2 linked regions of the Dyadobacter chenhuakuii genome follow. The protein of the gene in region 1 interacts with the protein of each later gene in a pairwise test. Links are inferred from orthologs where the notes say so. Each region holds a gene or a part of one and is shown on either strand. Other genes may lie near its edges.

Region 1 (3,741 bases):
CGCTTTGCCGTCTGCGCGGAGGTTGTCAATGATATCAAAAAGCAGGTCCACTTCGCTGCCTGTTATAGCGGAAGTTGGCTCATCCATGATGATTAGTTCCGCGTCTGTGAGCAGGGATTTCGCGATTTCTACGATTTGTTGTTGTCCCACTTTCAGTTTCACCACCTGCGTTTCGGGCTTTACTTTTAATTTCAGCCTGTCGAGCAATTCCTGCGTTTTTTTGCGCATCCGCGTTTTATCAATCGTTCCGAACTGCGTGAGCATTTCCCGGCCGAGAAAAATATTCTCTGTAATGGTCAGATACGGGATCAGGTTGAGTTCCTGGTGAATGATGGCAATGCCTTTTTGCTGTGCGTCTTTCGGGCCGGAGAATTTTGCAGGCGCGCCTTTGAAACAGATTTCCCCTTCAAAATCCTGGTAAACGCCGGAAAGGATTTTCATCAACGTGGATTTCCCCGCCCCATTCTCACCAATCAATGCGGTGACCTTGCCAGCTTCAATGGAAAGGCACACGTTTTCGAGCGCGATGACGCCGGGGAATCTCTTCGTTATGTTGTTAACTTCCAGCATAGGAAGATTGGATTGGTTTACAATTCCTTAATTGTCAAGCTGATGGGAATGATTTCAATGTTATTCAGCTTCAAATGTTCCTGATTCAGCTCTATCGCCCCGGCAAACTCGATGACATCGCCTTTCTTTACTTTGGATTTAAATGGCGGGATTACTTTTTCGCGGATGATCTTATTGATCTCCGCCGACACATTATTGAAATCCATGGAATTGGAAAATTCATTGATATCGATCGTCCCGGAAGCATCGCGCACAGCATTACCAAACACATATTCCGTTGCAAGGCGCATTTCGGGCTTTTCGTTTTCAGATTCCAACCTGATAAGCACCTGGTTCTCCTGCACATCCGTCACTTTTCCTGAGCCTTTAATAAGGAAATATTTAATGTTACCGATGCCCAAGGCATGCGCATGCTCTTTAAAAGCCTTGTCTTTATCGGTCCGTAAAAGCGACAAAAGCTGACCCGTGTCAGTGGACTTTGCAAGCGCTGGCGTCAGCTTTTTAGCCCAGAAATCCGCAGCATATTTTTTGGCATTGAAGGAAGCTGTTCCCGCTTTCACCTCATCCAGCTTTTTGAAATACACCGAATGATAAGCCAGGAAAGCCACAACCAGCAGGAACACACCATATCGGACCATTTTATTCATTGCTATTCCTTTTTGCCGTAGGCGGCGTAATTTTCAATGTTATCCTTCACAACCAGCTCCACAGCCACCGGCATCTTCCTGGGAAAATCGCGCTTACCTTTGAAATATTCATCGGCAAAATTGGCGGCCGTCTGAGCCATTACCTCGGGAAACTGCATGCCCGTCGCCAGTATTTTTCCATCCTTGATAGAATTGACAACATCTTCGGCACCATCAAACCCGAAAACTTTCACCTTATCCGCCTTCCCTGCAGCGACGAGGGCCTGATAAGCGCCCATAGCCATCGCATCGTTGCCACAAAAGACCGCATCAATGTCGGGATGAGCCTGTAAAATCGATTCGAGGACTTCCATCGCTTTGTTTCTGTCGAAATCGGCGCTTTGCTGCGCCACCATTTTTAAATCGGAATAATGGTCCACCACACTGTGAAAGCCCTTGGAGCGGTTCCAGGTGTTGTTATCGCCCACCATGCCAAGAATCTCGACGTATTTTCCTTTTTTATTCAATGTTTCCACAAAATAACGAGCGATCGCCACGCAGCCCGAATAGCTGTCGGACAGGATTTGCGAAGTTGCAGCCTCATTGGAATTCACTTCCCTGTCCATGCAAAAAACCGGAATGCCCGCTGCTGTGGCATTTTTGACATTGACAATTGAGCCGTCCGCGTCTGTCGGATTAAATAAAATTGCATCATAACCGCTCGCCATTGCATTTTCAAAATGATCTGTTTCGAGCGATGTATTGTTTTGAGAATCAAACACTTTTGATTCGTAACCCAATTCCTTTGCTTTGGCCTGCGCCCTTTCCGCCAGGAACACAAACCACGGGTTATTCAATGTTGAAACGACGATCGCCATTTTCTTGGGCTCGTCAGAACCGTCTTTGGACTGGCAGCCCGCCAGCGCAATGATGGCATAAAATAGAATGCTGAATGTTTTGATAAATCTCATAAACCGATCCGGTTACTCAGGATAAACTGTTACGATCACACGCTGATAACGCGTCAGCGCCGGAACGCCTTTGTCCGTTACAGCCAGGATAATGTGGATCGTCTCCGGTTTTTCAACCTTAGGAGCCGTAAAGAATGTGTTTTTAGCCTGCCAATTGTTGATTCCCAGCGGGTCTTTCTGGTTATAGGAGCCGGGCTCCGGATAGTAGATCCATTGGTAAGTAAGCTCGTTTCCATCCGGGTCCTCGGAACCCTCGGCGCTTAATGTTACTTTCTCGCCGGTTTTGGCTTTAATGGCGTTTGCATGCTTCAATGCTGCTTTGGGTGGATGATTTGCTTCTTTGTAAGGTTTGATCGTCCAATCCATACGCGCTGCAAAATCGTGCTGAAAGGCTTCCCGCCATCTCCATAATGTTGCCTTATTGCTGGTGTGAAACAAGCTGTCAGCGCCCTTCACTTCGTCCATGGCATCGGTGTAGATGGGGCGGGTTTCGGGCTCATAAAAATATTTCAGCGTATGCGGCGTGTAGAGTTCATACCGGCCGCCCCATCCTCCGTATTCAGGATGTTCGGGATCATTTAAACCGTTGTTGATCAGTCCTAAAAATGAGGGCGTGTCGCCTTCCATCAGGAACTTTGTGAACGGATATTCTGCGCCCAGCGGTCCGTGGTTCCGCACGTTTTCGTCGAGCCAGGGATTGTCTACAATGGTAAAATTGGCGCCAGCGAACCGGCCGTGAAACTTATCACCGCTAATGCCCGACCAGGTTGCAGAATGGTAAGCGCCAGCGGCATGGTAACCTGGACTGCCGACGTAGAATAGATCAGGAAAATTCTTACGGATCCATGGCCCGGTATCGTCCTGGTCCGAAATGGTATACATCCGGATTTTGGAGACAAACTTTTTAAGATCTTCCGGCGAGCGGGTCATTTTTACTTTCCAAAGCGCCTGTGCAAGACAATTGGCCCCGCCCCAAACGGGAATCCACACCGGCCGGTCATCTTTTTTATCAACCACTTTAATGATCCATTCCGAGCCCTCAGAGTCTTTTCCTTTGCCCACCGCATTCAGGCCAAATTCGGGAAAACTGCTTTTGGTAACGCTGAGGAGATATGCTGTTTCGGGAAAACCTTTCTCGTGCAGCAACAGGTTGTTCCTGACTTTGCCATAAGCGTTTATCAACTGTTTGATTTTTTCAGGAGCGATCCTTTTTTGCTGATGTATGGAAGTCGTCGCGATCAAACCCTCTACATCCCAGTGATTGGAATAAGTAAGAAAACGCACCATGGATTGTGTGTCATCAGGTTCATTTTCAATGTCTGTCAAAATCAAAACCCTGTGCTTTTGAGCAGCGGGCTGGGCTTTGGCGAATGAAAATCCAAGCATTAAGGCAGATATAGCAATGTATCTTGACAACTTCATAAAAAATTCGCGATTTAGCATATTTGAAAGAAGCGGCTTATTTCCTGACTTATCACGGAAAACTTTACCCCTACCTGATTTTATTTATTCCCCCAAAAGGGCAAGTGCAGCCTGCGTAATACCCTCCTTCGAAATCCCATAATGATTGAAGA
Region 2 (4,833 bases), 2.3 Mb from region 1 along the record:
CTTCATTGACGCAATGTTCCTATCACTATTTAGACTCAATCAAATTACTAATGTAGTGCGAACATTTTAAAAAACAAGAAATCCCGGTCGATCAGGACCAGGATTTCTTGTTTTTCAGTCAAATTGATACTTGTAAATGCCGGTAACCTCAGTGCCTGGCGGCATGTCGATGATTGGCTTTAAGATGCCGTCGTGCATTCCATAAACCCAACCATGTAAATGCAAAGACTGGTTTTTCTTCCACGCCCGTTGTACAATGTCGGTTTTGGCAAGATTTTTCACCTGCTGGATCACATTCAGCTCAACGAGCCTGTCAAAACGCTTGCCTTGATCGTCGATGGCTTCCAGTTCAGTTTCATGCTTGTCGTACACATCTTTAATGTTGCACAACCATTTGTTGATCAAACCAAAATCATTGTTTGTCATAGCAGCTCTCACGCCGCCACATTGGTAATGTCCAACGACCAGAATGTGCTTGACATGCAGCACTTCAACCGCATATTGCAGCACGCTCAGCATGTTCATATCCGTATGCACGACCAGGTTGGCCACATTGCGGTGCACAAACATTTCACCGGGCCGCGAGCCCGTAAGGTCTTCCGCCGGAACGCGGCTGTCGGCACACCCGATCCATAAAAAATCGGGCTTTTGATCTTTGGCAAGAATCTCGAAATAAGATTCATCCACGCCTAACTGCTCGGCAGCCCAGGTCTTATTGAAGTCCAGCAGCCTTTGATATTGTTCCATATATATTTTGAGTAGTGTTACAGCTTGTGAAAGCGCTGCAAAATAAGAATATGCTTTCACATTCATTGAAATCCAAGCATCCTTTTAGCAGAAAAAAAATCGTAATTTTGCGCTCTTAAAATCCCGTTTGGTGTTATTAATACATTGTTTTTACATTAGAAAGCTAATAGTCTAGCGCTAACAGCTAACAGCACATATGAAATACAACGAGTATAAAAACCTGAGTTATCCGCAGATTGGAGACGAAGTCCTGAAATTCTGGAAAGACAAAAAGATATTTGAAGCGTCGGTTGAAACACGCGAAGGTGCACCTTCATTTACATTCTTCGAAGGCCCGCCTTCCGCGAATGGAACACCTGGTATTCACCACGTTATGGCGCGCTCGATCAAGGATATCTTTTGCCGTTACAAGACATTGCAGGGTTTTCAGGTTAAAAGAAAAGGAGGCTGGGATACGCACGGACTGCCTGTGGAATTGCAGGTTGAGAAAGAGCTGGGCATTATCAAAGATGATATTGGAAAGACGATTTCCGTTGAAGATTACAACGAAAAATGCCGCCAGACCGTCATGAAATTTACAGATCAATGGAATGACCTGACCGAAAAAATGGGTTACTGGGTTGATCTGGAAGATCCTTATATTACTTACAAAAGCGAATACATCGAGAGCCTTTGGAACCTGCTTAAAAAGCTCTACGACAAAGGTTTGCTATACAAAGGTTACACGATCCAACCTTATTCACCAGCCGCAGGAACCGGGCTTTCGTCTCACGAGCTGAACATGCCCGGGACCTACAAAGATGTGAAGGACACGACCATTGTGGCCATGTTTAAGACAAAGGGCGCAAAAGCCGCGGAAGTTTTCGCAGACTTTTCTGAGTCCGATATCCGCATCCTGGCCTGGACAACCACGCCCTGGACGCTTCCTGCAAACGCGGCATTGACAGTTGGCGGCAACATTACTTATGTTCTGGTAAAAACCTTTAACCCTTACACACATGCGCCCGTCGCAGTGGTTTTGGCAAAGGACCTCATCTCAAAATATTTCTCTGATAAGGGCCGTGACGGCGACTTTGCAGGTTATGAAGCCAGTGACAAAAAGATTCTGCCCTGGACTATCCTGACAGAATTGAAAGGAAAAGATCTGGAAGGCATTGAATACGAGCAACTAATGCCCTATGTGCAGCCTAAGGTTGAGGCGTCTGCGAAACCCGCATTCCGCGTCATTCTGGGCGACTTCGTTACGACAGAGGACGGAACGGGCGTTGTGCATACATCTCCGACATTCGGTGCGGATGACTTCCGGGTGTCGCAAGCCAATGGCATTCCGGCCATTATGGTGAAAGACGAGACCGGCAAAGATGTGCCCATTGTGGACCGCCAGGGGCGTTTTGTAAAAGAGATCACAGATTACGCAGGCCGTTTCGTCAAGCCTGAATATTATTCCGAAGAAGAACAAAATGATCCGGAATTCAGGGCAACGGATGTCCTGATAGCGATCAAGCTGAAAGAAGAAGGCAAGGCATTTAAAGTAGAAAAATACGAACACCCCTACCCACATTGCTGGCGTACGGATAAGCCGGTTTTATATTATCCGCTGGACAGCTGGTTTATCAAAACCACAGCGATGAAAGACCGCCTGGTGGAGCTAAACAAAACCATCAACTGGAAGCCGGAAAGCACCGGAACGGGCCGTTTTGGCAACTGGCTGGAAAACCTGGTCGACTGGAACCTGTCCCGCTCCCGTTACTGGGGAACGCCCCTGCCGATCTGGCGCAACGAGCATGGTGAAGAAGTCTGCATCGGCTCGATTGAAGAACTGAAAGATCAGCTGGAAGAAGCATTGCTTTCGGAAAACCTGACAAGAGAACAGGCTGCTAAAAATTCGGAATATTTATTAAAGCTGGAAAACGGCGATTATGACCTGCACAGGCCATATGTAGATAACATTGTTTTGGTTTCGAAGAAGGGCCACATCATGCACCGCGAGCCGGATTTGATCGACGTTTGGTTTGATTCGGGCGCTATGCCTTACGCGCAATGGCATTATCCGTTTGAAAATAAAGAGATTTTCGAGCAAAGTTATCCGGCAGATTTCATCTCCGAAGGCGTGGATCAAACGCGCGGCTGGTTCTTTACCCTGCACGCCATCGCCGGGATGTTGTTTGATTCTGTTGCATTCAAGAATGTCGTTTCTACCGGTTTGGTTTTAGATAAAAATGGCAACAAAATGTCCAAGCGTCTTGGCAATGCGGTTGACCCATTTGCTACCCTGTCCAAATTCGGTCCTGATGCTACGCGCTGGTATATGATCACCAATGCGGAACCCTGGGATAACCTTAAATTCAACATTGAAGGCATTGGTGAAGTGCAGCGTAAGTTTTTCGGAACACTTGTAAACACTTACAATTTCTTCGCATTATATGCCAATCTGGACGGTTATGAATTCCATGAGACCGTTTCTGTGCCCATTGAAAAACGCACGGAACTGGATCGCTGGATCTTATCAAAGCTGAATACATTGGTGAAGGAAGTTGGTGAGCAATTTGATGATTACAATCCTACCAAGGCCGGAAGACTTGTTCAGGATTTTGTAACCGATCAGCTTTCCAACTGGTATATCCGTCTCAACCGCCGCCGTTTCTGGAACCCGTCGCAGGATTCCGGTGAAGGTCTTACGGAAGACAAACAAGCCGCCTACGAAACTTTGCAGCATTGCCTGGTTACCGTTTCGCAGCTCATGTCGCCGATTGCTCCGTTTTTTGGAGAATGGTTATATAAAAACCTGACCGACGGCGACCGCGCCGCTTCGATTGCCAATAATACGGGCCATCAATACGAATCTGTGCATCTGACTTACTGGCCTAAGATCGAAGCAGAATATGTTGATCTGGACCTGGAAGCCGCCATGGAACAAGCGCAAACGATCAGTTCACTGGTCCACTCCATCCGTAAGGGGCATAAGATCAAAGTACGCCAGCCGCTCTCTAAGATTTTGATCCCTGTGCTGAATGATACTACAAAACGTCAGATTGAGCAGGTTAAGGCCATTATTTTGTCGGAGGTTAATGTCAAGAACATTGAATTCGTGCATGATGACAGCGGCATATTGATCAAGAAGATCAAACCAAACTTCAAGACATTAGGACCGAAATTCGGCCCGAAAATGAAGGAAGTGGCAGCAGCAATCTCCGCAATGGACGAAGCAGCCATCAAGGAAATCGAGAAAAATGGTTCGATAACCCTAAACGGCGCATCATCACCCATCGAAATCGCCCTTACCGACGTGGAAATCCACGCTGAGGACGTTCCAGGCTGGTTAGTAGCGAGCGAAGGCGGTCTGACAGTAGCGCTGGACGTTACGATCACAGACGAACTGCGTCTCGAAGGCATAGCACGTGACTTCGTCAACCGCGTTCAAAACCTGCGGAAAGACAGTGGTTTCGATGTAACAGATAAAATAAAAATCACATTACAGGACAACGACCGCCTGCTGGCCAGCGCCGTAACCGCCAACAAAGATTACATCTGCCAGGAAGTGCAAGCCCTGGAACTGAACATCATCAACGACCTCAACGGCGAAGCCAACGAGATTGAAATGGATGAGTTTTTGTTGAAAGTGAAGATTGAGGTTGTGTCCTGATGCAGTATCAGGCATATCCGTTCGTCCTGAACGAAGCGGAAACACACTATAAATTTGAAAGCATCGGCAAGCGTGGAGTTATCGAAAAAGCGATTTCTTTCTCCAAACTAAGCATAGATATTTATAATCTTGCGTTATTGGATTTTGATCCCGTGACGCAGAATTATATCGATGACTCTGTAACCGACAACGGCGATATGCCGGAAATAATGGCGACCGTTATAGCTGTCATTTTAAACTATTTGAATGAACACCCAGCGCGGCGCATCGTGCTGACTGGAAATTCCAAGTCAAGAAATCGGTTATATCAAATCGCAATCGGGAAAGTGTGGGAAGTTGTCCAGGAAGATCTGCAAATTTTAGGTTTTAATGGCGTCGAATGGTTAACCTTTGAACCTAATGGATCTTTCGAAAGTTTTTTAATAGCACGGAAATTCTTAATT

What was found. Proteins that work in one complex are often made in the same cells at the same time.
Region 2: the proteins of NFI80_RS04470 (region 1) and ileS interact in binary tests that used the Escherichia coli proteins (3 or more experiments, as listed by UniProt). The link is inferred for Dyadobacter chenhuakuii from one-to-one orthologs.

Annotation. Positions count from the first base shown.
Region 1 is NZ_CP098805.1:1,072,015-1,075,755, reverse strand. The notes cover bases 194-3,084. They hold NFI80_RS04470 (D-ribose ABC transporter substrate-binding protein), read right to left. Parts: upstream 2,168-3,084; coding sequence 1,220-2,167; downstream 194-1,219. Other genes in these bases: NFI80_RS04465 (DUF1593 domain-containing protein), read right to left, coding at 2,180-3,084; NFI80_RS04475 (DUF2291 domain-containing protein), read right to left, coding at 588-1,217; NFI80_RS04480 (sugar ABC transporter ATP-binding protein), read right to left, coding at 194-570. Also shown: more of NFI80_RS04480, read right to left, coding at 1-193; more of NFI80_RS04465, read right to left, coding at 3,085-3,589; NFI80_RS04460 (transketolase family protein), read right to left, coding at 3,674-3,741. UniProt on the Escherichia coli protein: Part of the ABC transporter complex RbsABC involved in ribose import. Binds ribose. Also serves as the primary chemoreceptor for chemotaxis.
Region 2 is NZ_CP098805.1:3,362,762-3,367,594, forward strand. The notes cover bases 608-4,590. They hold ileS (isoleucine--tRNA ligase), read left to right. Parts: upstream 608-943; coding sequence 944-4,390; downstream 4,391-4,590. Other genes in these bases: can (carbonate dehydratase), read right to left, coding at 608-747; NFI80_RS13880 (DUF6934 family protein), read left to right, coding at 4,390-4,590. Also shown: NFI80_RS13865 (PepSY-associated TM helix domain-containing protein), read right to left, coding at 1-6; more of can, read right to left, coding at 115-607; more of NFI80_RS13880, read left to right, coding at 4,591-4,833. UniProt on the Escherichia coli protein: Catalyzes the attachment of isoleucine to tRNA(Ile). As IleRS can inadvertently accommodate and process structurally similar amino acids such as valine, to avoid such errors it has two additional distinct tRNA(Ile)-dependent editing activities.